DNA from 2 places in the Streptomyces sp. NPDC021622 genome. Region 2 is predicted to be linked to the other one. Evidence: riboswitches for the same ligand, from Rfam matches in the RefSeq annotation. Region 2 holds a riboswitch; the other holds the start of a gene.
The links. Region 2 has a riboswitch for cyclic di-AMP ahead of AB0G47_RS32875 (M23 family metallopeptidase). Riboswitches for the same ligand answer to the same signal wherever they lie in the genome.

Region 1 (4,008 bases), on a different contig from region 2:
GCGTCAAGACTGTGACTTTCACGTGATCTCCGCTGCATCGACTTGTAACAACTGTTCGACTGCGGCTACGTTCACCGACGACTCGGCATCCGCTGTCGCAGCAGCCGCAGTCGCCTCTGCAGTCTTCTGAAAGGCACTTGCATGCTCTCCGGTAATGGTCGTCACCGACGCCCCCGCCAAGCCCCGGCCCTCATCGTCGCGGCAGGTGTCACCGGATCAGCCATCGCGATCCCGCTGCTCGGCGCCACCAGCGCGAGCGCCGCGGACACCGCCACCTGGGACAAGCTCGCGGAGTGCGAGAGCGGCGGCTCCTGGAGCCTGGACCCGGGCAACGGCTACTACGGCGGACTCCAGATGTCCCAGGAGACCTGGGAGCAGTACGGCGGTCTCGACTACGCCCCCTACGCCGACCAGGCCAGCCGTTCGCAGCAGATAGCCGTCGCCGAGACGGTCCTGGCCGACCAGGGTCCCGGCGCCTGGCCCAGCTGCGGAGTGATCGCCGGACTCAGCAAGGATGACGCCCCCGCCGACGTCGACCCGGGCGCTCCGATCACCTCCGTGCCCTCGGACGAGCCGACCGACACGAGCGGGTCCGGCGACGCGGGCGAGTCGGGTGACTCGGGCGACTCGGCCGAACCCTCGGAGAAGCCGTCTGAGGAGCCCTCCGAGGAGCCGACCGAAAAGCCCTCGGAGAAGCCGACCGAAGAGCCTTCGGGGAAGCCGTCCGAGAAGCCCTCCGAAAAGGCCGACTCCGGCGACGAATCCCGAGACAAGAATCACGACGAGTCGGGCGACTCCGGTAGTGATTCGGACAAGTCCGGGCAGAACGATTCCACTTCGCCCGCCCCGAACTCCCCGAACTCCACCCCCTCCACCGGCGCGGGCGAAGGCTCCGGCCGGCACCGCGGCGACAGCGCGGACGACGGGCAGGCCAAGAACGGCGACCGCGACGGCTCGGGGCGGCACGCGTCGCGCGGCGACGACCGCGCGAAGGACGGCGCCGACGGGACGTACACGGTCCGCTCCGGAGACAACCTCTGGACCATCGCCGACGACCTCGGCGTGCAGGGCGGATGGAGCGCGCTCTACGCCGAGAACAAGAAGTCCCTCGGAACCGACCCCGACCTCATCCTCCCCGGTCAGAGCCTCGATTTGGGCGAAAAGTAAGGGAAGTTGACGAAGAGTCGGGCAGTCGCTTCGCGCTGAATGTCTGGTTTGGCGTAAGTGAGAGATGGGTCTCAGAAGCCCTGATCGTCTTTGAAATTCGGCGGATCGCATGACTACGGTCGTGACCGCTCGCCACAGCGGGCCCCGCCGGTCGGTACGCCTAGTCCTGCCAACGGCCGTTCGGGAACAGTCGTCGCGTCAAGCGCCGTAGGCAGGAGCGGGGGACCCAAGGTTTCCGCCGGGCCCGGCCGCACAGCAGCAGAACGAAGAAGCTGCCGAGCGGAGTTGGGACCGGCTAGGGGTTAAGTCGCGCTCGAGAAGCGCGGCCGGGCAACTTCATCGGCCCGAACCCGACAGCTCACCTCGTAGGCGTCGGTGAGGGGATCACTCATGCTGTTTTCCAGCAAGGGCAAGCACCGTCGTCCGTCCAAGGCCACCCGCGTCGCCACGCTCGCCGGCGTCACCGGTGTCGCGGTCGCTGCCCCGCTGATGGCCGCCGGCTCGGCCTCCGCCGCCACCGGTTCCGAGTGGGACTCCGTCGCCCAGTGCGAGGCCGGCGGCAACTGGTCCATCAACACCGGCAACGGCTACTACGGCGGCCTGCAGTTCTCGGCCTCCACCTGGGCCGCATACGGCGGCACGAAGTACGCGGCCACCGCCGACCAGGCCTCCAAGGCCCAGCAGATAGAGATCGGCGAGAAGGTTCTCGCGGGTCAGGGCAAGGGTGCCTGGCCGAGCTGTGGCGTGGGCCTCTCGGGCGCCGCGTACAGCGGTGGCGGCGCCGAGGAGAGCGCGCCGCAGCAGCAGCCGGCCGAGCAGCCGCAGAGCCAGCCGAGCGCCCAGACCGAGGCGCCGAAGCAGGAGGCCGCCCCGAAGCAGGCCGCCCCGGCCGCCCCGAAGGCCGAGTCCAAGAAGACCGTCGAGACCCCGACCGGCAAGAAGGTCAAGAAGGGCGACGGCGAGTACAAGGTCAAGAAGGGTGACACCCTCTCCAAGATCGCCGAGGAGAAGGACGTCAAGGGCGGCTGGCACAAGGTGTACAAGCTCAACGGCGACATCATCGACAACGCCGACATGATCTACCCGGGTCAGCAGCTGCACCTCAGCTAATTCTGGCGGGGGCGCCTCGCTGGTCCTTATGACTGCGGGTGCGTCGTGGCTTGTCGCGCCCACGCGGCGGAGCCGCACATGTCACAGCCCCGCGCCCCTTCGGGCGCTACCCCCCCGGCTGCTGAGGGGGGGACCCCCGTCCCCACGGGCTCCCTGCCCCGGTGCGCGTATCCCCCGTACGCACCGGGGCGGGGCTTTGTTTTGTTCGGAAACTTTTTGCTCTCGGTTTGTCCACAGGGCGGTCGCTCGGCTGGCTCTTGTCCGGGAGCCGGTTAGGCTCGTGTCCGCGAGGCCAACGCCCCGCGTACCCGCGTCACATCCCAGAAGGAGATGCTCGTGCCGTCCATCGACGTCGTCGTAGCCCGGGAAATCCTGGACTCCCGAGGCAACCCCACGGTCGAGGTCGAGGTCGGCCTCGACGACGGCAGCACGGGTCGTGCCGCCGTTCCGTCCGGTGCGTCCACCGGTGCTTTCGAGGCCATCGAACTCCGTGACGGTGACCCCAACCGTTACCAGGGCAAGGGCGTGGAGAAGGCCGTCCTCGCCGTCATCGAGCAGATCGGCCCGGAGCTCGTCGGGTACGACGCCACCGAGCAGCGCCTGATCGACCAGGCCATGTTCGACCTGGACGCCACCGACAACAAGGGCTCGCTCGGCGCCAACGCCATCCTCGGCGTCTCCCTCGCCGTCGCGCACGCCGCATCCGAGGCCAGCGACCTGCCGCTGTTCCGCTACCTCGGTGGCCCGAACGCGCACCTGCTGCCCGTCCCGATGATGAACATCCTGAACGGCGGGTCGCACGCCGACTCGAACGTCGACATCCAGGAGTTCATGATCGCGCCGATCGGCGCCGAGTCCTTCTCCGAGGCCCTGCGCTGGGGCACCGAGGTCTACCACACCCTCAAGAAGGTCCTGAAGAGCAAGGGCCTGGCCACCGGCCTCGGCGACGAGGGCGGCTTCGCCCCGAACCTGGACTCCAACCGCGCCGCCCTCGACCTCATCCTCGAGGCCATCAAGGAGGCCGGTTACACCCCCGGCGAGCAGATCGCGCTCGCCCTCGACGTCGCCGCGTCCGAGTTCTACAAGGACGGCAAGTACGAGTTCGAGGGCAAGTCCCGCTCGGCCGCCGAGATGACCGAGTACTACGAGGAGCTCGTCGCCGCGTACCCGCTGGTCTCCATCGAGGACCCGCTGTTCGAGGACGACTGGGCCGGCTGGAACGTCATCACCGAGAAGCTCGGCGAGAAGGTCCAGCTCGTGGGCGACGACCTGTTCGTCACCAACCCGGAGCGCCTGGCCCGCGGCATCGAGGAGAAGTCCGCGAACGCCCTGCTGGTCAAGGTCAACCAGATCGGCTCGCTGACCGAGACGCTCGACGCCGTCGAGATGGCCCAGCGCAACGGCTTCAAGTGCATGATGTCCCACCGCTCCGGCGAGACCGAGGACGTCACCATCGCCGACCTGGCCGTCGCCACCAACTGCGGCCAGATCAAGACCGGCGCCCCGGCCCGCTCCGAGCGCGTCGCCAAGTACAACCAGCTCCTGCGCATCGAGGAGATCCTGGACGACGCGGCGGTCTACGCCGGCCGTTCGGCGTTCCCCCGCTTCAAGGGCTGAGCCGTAGTCACGCTGTAGATACGTACGTCCCCGTACTCGGTCCCGTACCGTGTGCGGGGACGTACGCGCGTGTGAACGGGAGGCGGGGACATGGCCGTGAAGGACCGGGACCGG
Region 2 (4,008 bases):
CCGGGGCCGACGCGGCCGCGCGGGCGCCGACTTCGTCGTACGGGAGCGGGAGTTGCTGCACGCGCTGTGGGCGCGCCGCGAACTGGCCAGGCCCGCGCTCGCCTACGCGGCGCGGGCGACGGCACCCGTGCTCGTACCGATGCCGCCGCCGTACGGGTACCGGATTCCCCATCAGCAGGGATACGCGTACGCCGGGCCGGCGGCGGGACATCCCGCCTACCCGGCCCCGTACAACCCCTACCGCGGCTGATCAGGCGGAGGCCTTCGTCAGCGCGGTCACCTCGGCCTCCGTCAGTTCAAGATCGCCCACCGCGAGCAGCGCGGGCAGCTGCTCGACCGTGCGGGCCGATGCGATCGGCGCGGCCACCGTCGGCTGCGCGGCGAGCCAGGCCAGGGCCACGGTCGCGACCTCGGCGCCGCGCGCGGCCGCTATCTCGTCCAGGGCGGCGAGCACCTTCACGCCACGGTCGGTCTCCAGGTGCTTGCCCGCGCCCTCGGCCCGCGCGCTGTCGACCTGCGCGCCCGGACGGTACTTGCCGGTGAGGAAGCCGGAGGCGAGCGCGTAATACGGCACCGCTGCCAGGCCGGAGCGCGACGCGACCTCCTGGAGCGGGCCCTCGTAGGTGCCGCGGGAGACGAGGTTGTAGTGCGGCTGCAGCGCCACGTAGCGGGCGAGGCCCTCGCGGTCGGAGAAGTCGATGGACTCCTGGAGCCGCTCGGCGGTCAGGTTGGAGGCGGCGATCGCGCGCACCTTGCCCGACGTCACCAGGTCGTCGAGCGCGGTGATGATCTCCTCGACGGGGACGGTCGGGTCGTCGAAGTGCGTGTAGTAGAGGTCGATGTAGTCGGTGCGCAGCCGGCGCAGCGACTCCTCGGCACCGGACTTGATGGTGTTCGCGGACAGGCCCTTGTAGTCGGAGTGGGCGCCGACCTTGGTGGCGATCACGACGTCGGAGCGATGGCCGCGCGCGGCGAGCCAGTTGCCGATGACGGTCTCGGACTCGCCGCCCTTGTTGCCCGGCGCCCAGGCCGAGTAGACGTCGGCGGTGTCGACGAAGTTGCCGCCCGCCGCGGTGTAGGCGTCGAGCACCGCGAAGGACTGCGCCTCGTCGGCCGTCCAGCCGAAGACATTGCCGCCGAGGGCGAGCGGGAAGACCTCGAGGTCGGACGGGCCGAGCTTGCGTAGAGAAGTCATACGGGGCTCAACACCCTTACGGATCCCAGCATTCCGTACAGCGGGATGTCAGTTCCGCGCTGCCGGATGTGGGCATGCCGAGCCGGCAGCCCTGACGTCGGGGGGTTGCCGCCAGGACCGCCGGAGTCACAGGGGGGTGCCTCAGAGCGACTGGCCCTTGTCCCGCAGCCAGGCGGCCGGGTCGACCCCGGTGGAGTCGCCGCCGGGGTGGATCTCCAGGTGGAGGTGCGGCCCGGTCACGTTGCCGGTGGCGCCGACGCGGCCGATGGTGTCGCCGGTGGTGACCTTCTGGCCGGCGCTGACACCCATCGAGGACTGGTGGTTATACCAGATCTCGGTGCCGTCCTCGAGCTCCAGGATGGTGCGGTAGCCGTACGACCCCGCCCAGCCGGCCTCCTTGATGGTGCCGGAGTGGATCGCCTTGAGGGGCGTGCCCGTCGGCGCCGCGAAGTCGAGGCCGGTGTGGTAGCCGGAGGACCACATGGAGCCGGCCTGCCCGAAGGTGCTGGTGAGCGTGTACGAACTGAGGGGCAGGGTGTAGCTCTTGGCGAGCTTGGCCAGGCGCTCCGCCTCGGCCTTGCGCCGGGCTTCCTCTTCCGCCTTCTTCTTCGCGGCGGCCTTCTCGGCGGCGATCTTCTTCTCGGCCGCGGACTGCTCGGCGGCGGCCTGCTCCGCGGCCTTCTTGACGGCGGCTTCTTCCGCCGCCTTCTGGACCGCGTCGTCCGCCTGGTCCTGCTGGTTCTCGGCCTGCTGCATGATGCGGGCCCGCAGCGCCTCACCGGCGTCGGTGGTGCCCTGCTCGGCGTCGGCGGTGCTGACACCGGCGGTGGTGAGCGGAGCGGCGGCGGTCGTCACGCCGGCGTCGGAGGAGCCCGAGTCGGAGTCGTCGGATATCAGGGAGCCAACGCCGGGAAGGGACTTGGCCTCCGGCAGCGAGTCCGTGACGGCCGAGATGTCCGGCATCTCGATGGAGACCGGGGGCTTGCCGCCCTGCGCGGTGGCGATGCCGCCCGCGCCGACGGCGGCGATGACGCCCACGCCGAGGACGGTGGAGCTGCGGGCGAGCCCGCCGCCGCCCTTCTTGTGGACGCGGTGCCTGCCGCGAACGGGACGGATGGACTCCTCGGTCGGATTCCACTCCTCCCACGGCTCGTCGTCGTGGGCACCGAAGTTGTCGTCATTCGGCACGAAAACGGCTTGGGGGGCAGGCCGGTTGGACGCCACTGGGGCGCACTCCTTTCCTTCCTTCTCGCCTACCGGGTTAGCTGACGGGTTCGGAGCAGGAAGGTCTCCTACGAACACCTGGCACGGATGCACAGATGCCCGATTCACCCCAAGTTGGTGGTTCCCCGGCTCCCTTGCGGGATTAGGCGTGTGCGCACGGAGCCGACTCGAGTGACGGCTGGGACTACCGCGCTGCGTTATCGAACGTTAATAGACGGCAGGGCCGTATTCCAAGCCGTTCCGACTGATCGTTAACGCCGTTGGCCTGTACTTAACGGGACACCAGGGGCGGGAACGGGGCGAGTTGACCGTACTTCTTCACACACCGGACCTTCACATCGCCTTGACAGTACGTCAGTTGTTATGCGGAGTGATGCGATTCAGTCACGGCCCGTGACATCGGGCGGGGCAGCTTCCGGTGCGTCGCCGGAGTCCGGCCGCCGCACCGCGAGCAGCGCCATGTCGTCCGTCCCTCCCCCGCCGGTGTGCCGGCGCACCTCTTCGGTCAGCGTCGCAAGGAGCGAGTCCGGACCGTGGGGTCCTGGAAAGATCCGGCCGCCGAGCCGGGCCGCCGGGTTGTAGAACTCGCCGCGGATGTCCCGCGCCTCCGAGAGCCCGTCGGTATAGAGCAGCAGCATCGCCCCCGGCGGGAACTCCGCCTCGTCGGCGCGGTCCGGCCAGACCCCCAGGTCGCCCATCCCGAGCGGCAGCGCGGGCTCGCTCGCGGACAGCACGCACAGCCGTCCGTCGCCGCGCAGGAGCAGCGGCTCGGGATGCCCGCGGTTGAGGATGCGGATGACTCCGTCGCCGCGCGGGATCTCCGCGAGGACGGCGGTGGTGAACCCCTCGAAGGCGTCGAGCCCCTCGCGCCGCGTGCCCTCCCGCGCGAGCGCCCGCTCCAGGCGCTGCGCCACCGCCTCCAGGGTGGCCTCCTGCTCGGCCGCCTCCCGGAACGCCCCGATGACGACGGCGACGGCCGCCACCGCGCCCATCCCCTTGCCGCGTACGTCACCGACGATGACGCGTACGCCGTGCGGGGTGTCCTGCACGGCGTACAGATCCCCGCCGATGAACGCGTCGGCCTCCGCGGCCTCGTACCGCGCCGCGATGTCGAGCCCTCCGATCCGGTGATCCGGCTGTGGCAGCACGGCGCGCTGGGCGGCCTCCGCGATGGAGCGGGCGGAGGCGAGCTGTTCGTCGCTGCGGCGTACGACGCGGTTGATGAGGGCGGCGAGCACGGCGACGGTCGCCACGGTGAGCAGCTCGGTGACGGCCTCGACGTCGGTGGTGTTGCTGTTGCCGAAGTGCAGGGTGAGCACGGCGAGGCAGGAGGCGGCGCCGATGAGGGCGGTGCTGAGGAGCGAGTAGAACGGGGCGGCGATCAGCGGGGCGGCGGTGAACAGGGGCGCCGCGGTGAACTCCGGAGGGGTCGACATGTCGTACACGACCCCGATGACCAGCAGGAACCACGGGAGGGCCCGCACGAGAGCCCGTTCGTGGGTGACGTCCGGACTCGTGTCCGACCCCTCTGAGGGGTTTCTCGGACGTCCTCCTCGCTGCCCCACCGCTCGTCTCCCGCCGATGTCCGC

Region 1: it holds a riboswitch for cyclic di-AMP, as region 2 does, so the genes downstream of both, AB0G47_RS18365 (transglycosylase family protein) here and AB0G47_RS32875 (M23 family metallopeptidase) in region 2, are expected to answer to the same signal.

Annotation. Positions count from the first base shown of each region.
Region 1 is NZ_JBFACK010000008.1:234,050-238,057, forward strand. Features, by position in the region: gene AB0G47_RS18360 (transglycosylase family protein) at 142-1,167, shown strand; cyclic di-AMP (ydaO/yuaA leader) riboswitch at 1,361-1,554, shown strand; gene AB0G47_RS18365 (transglycosylase family protein) at 1,558-2,277, shown strand; gene eno (phosphopyruvate hydratase) at 2,614-3,894, shown strand; gene AB0G47_RS18375 (septum formation initiator family protein) at 3,985-4,008, shown strand, end outside.
Region 2 is NZ_JBFACK010000019.1:199,928-203,935, reverse strand. Features, by position in the region: gene AB0G47_RS32885 (PrsW family intramembrane metalloprotease) at 1-250, shown strand, start outside; gene AB0G47_RS32880 (aldo/keto reductase) at 251-1,195, opposite strand; gene AB0G47_RS32875 (M23 family metallopeptidase) at 1,337-2,419, opposite strand; cyclic di-AMP (ydaO/yuaA leader) riboswitch at 2,431-2,578, opposite strand; gene AB0G47_RS32870 (PP2C family protein-serine/threonine phosphatase) at 2,800-4,008, opposite strand, start outside.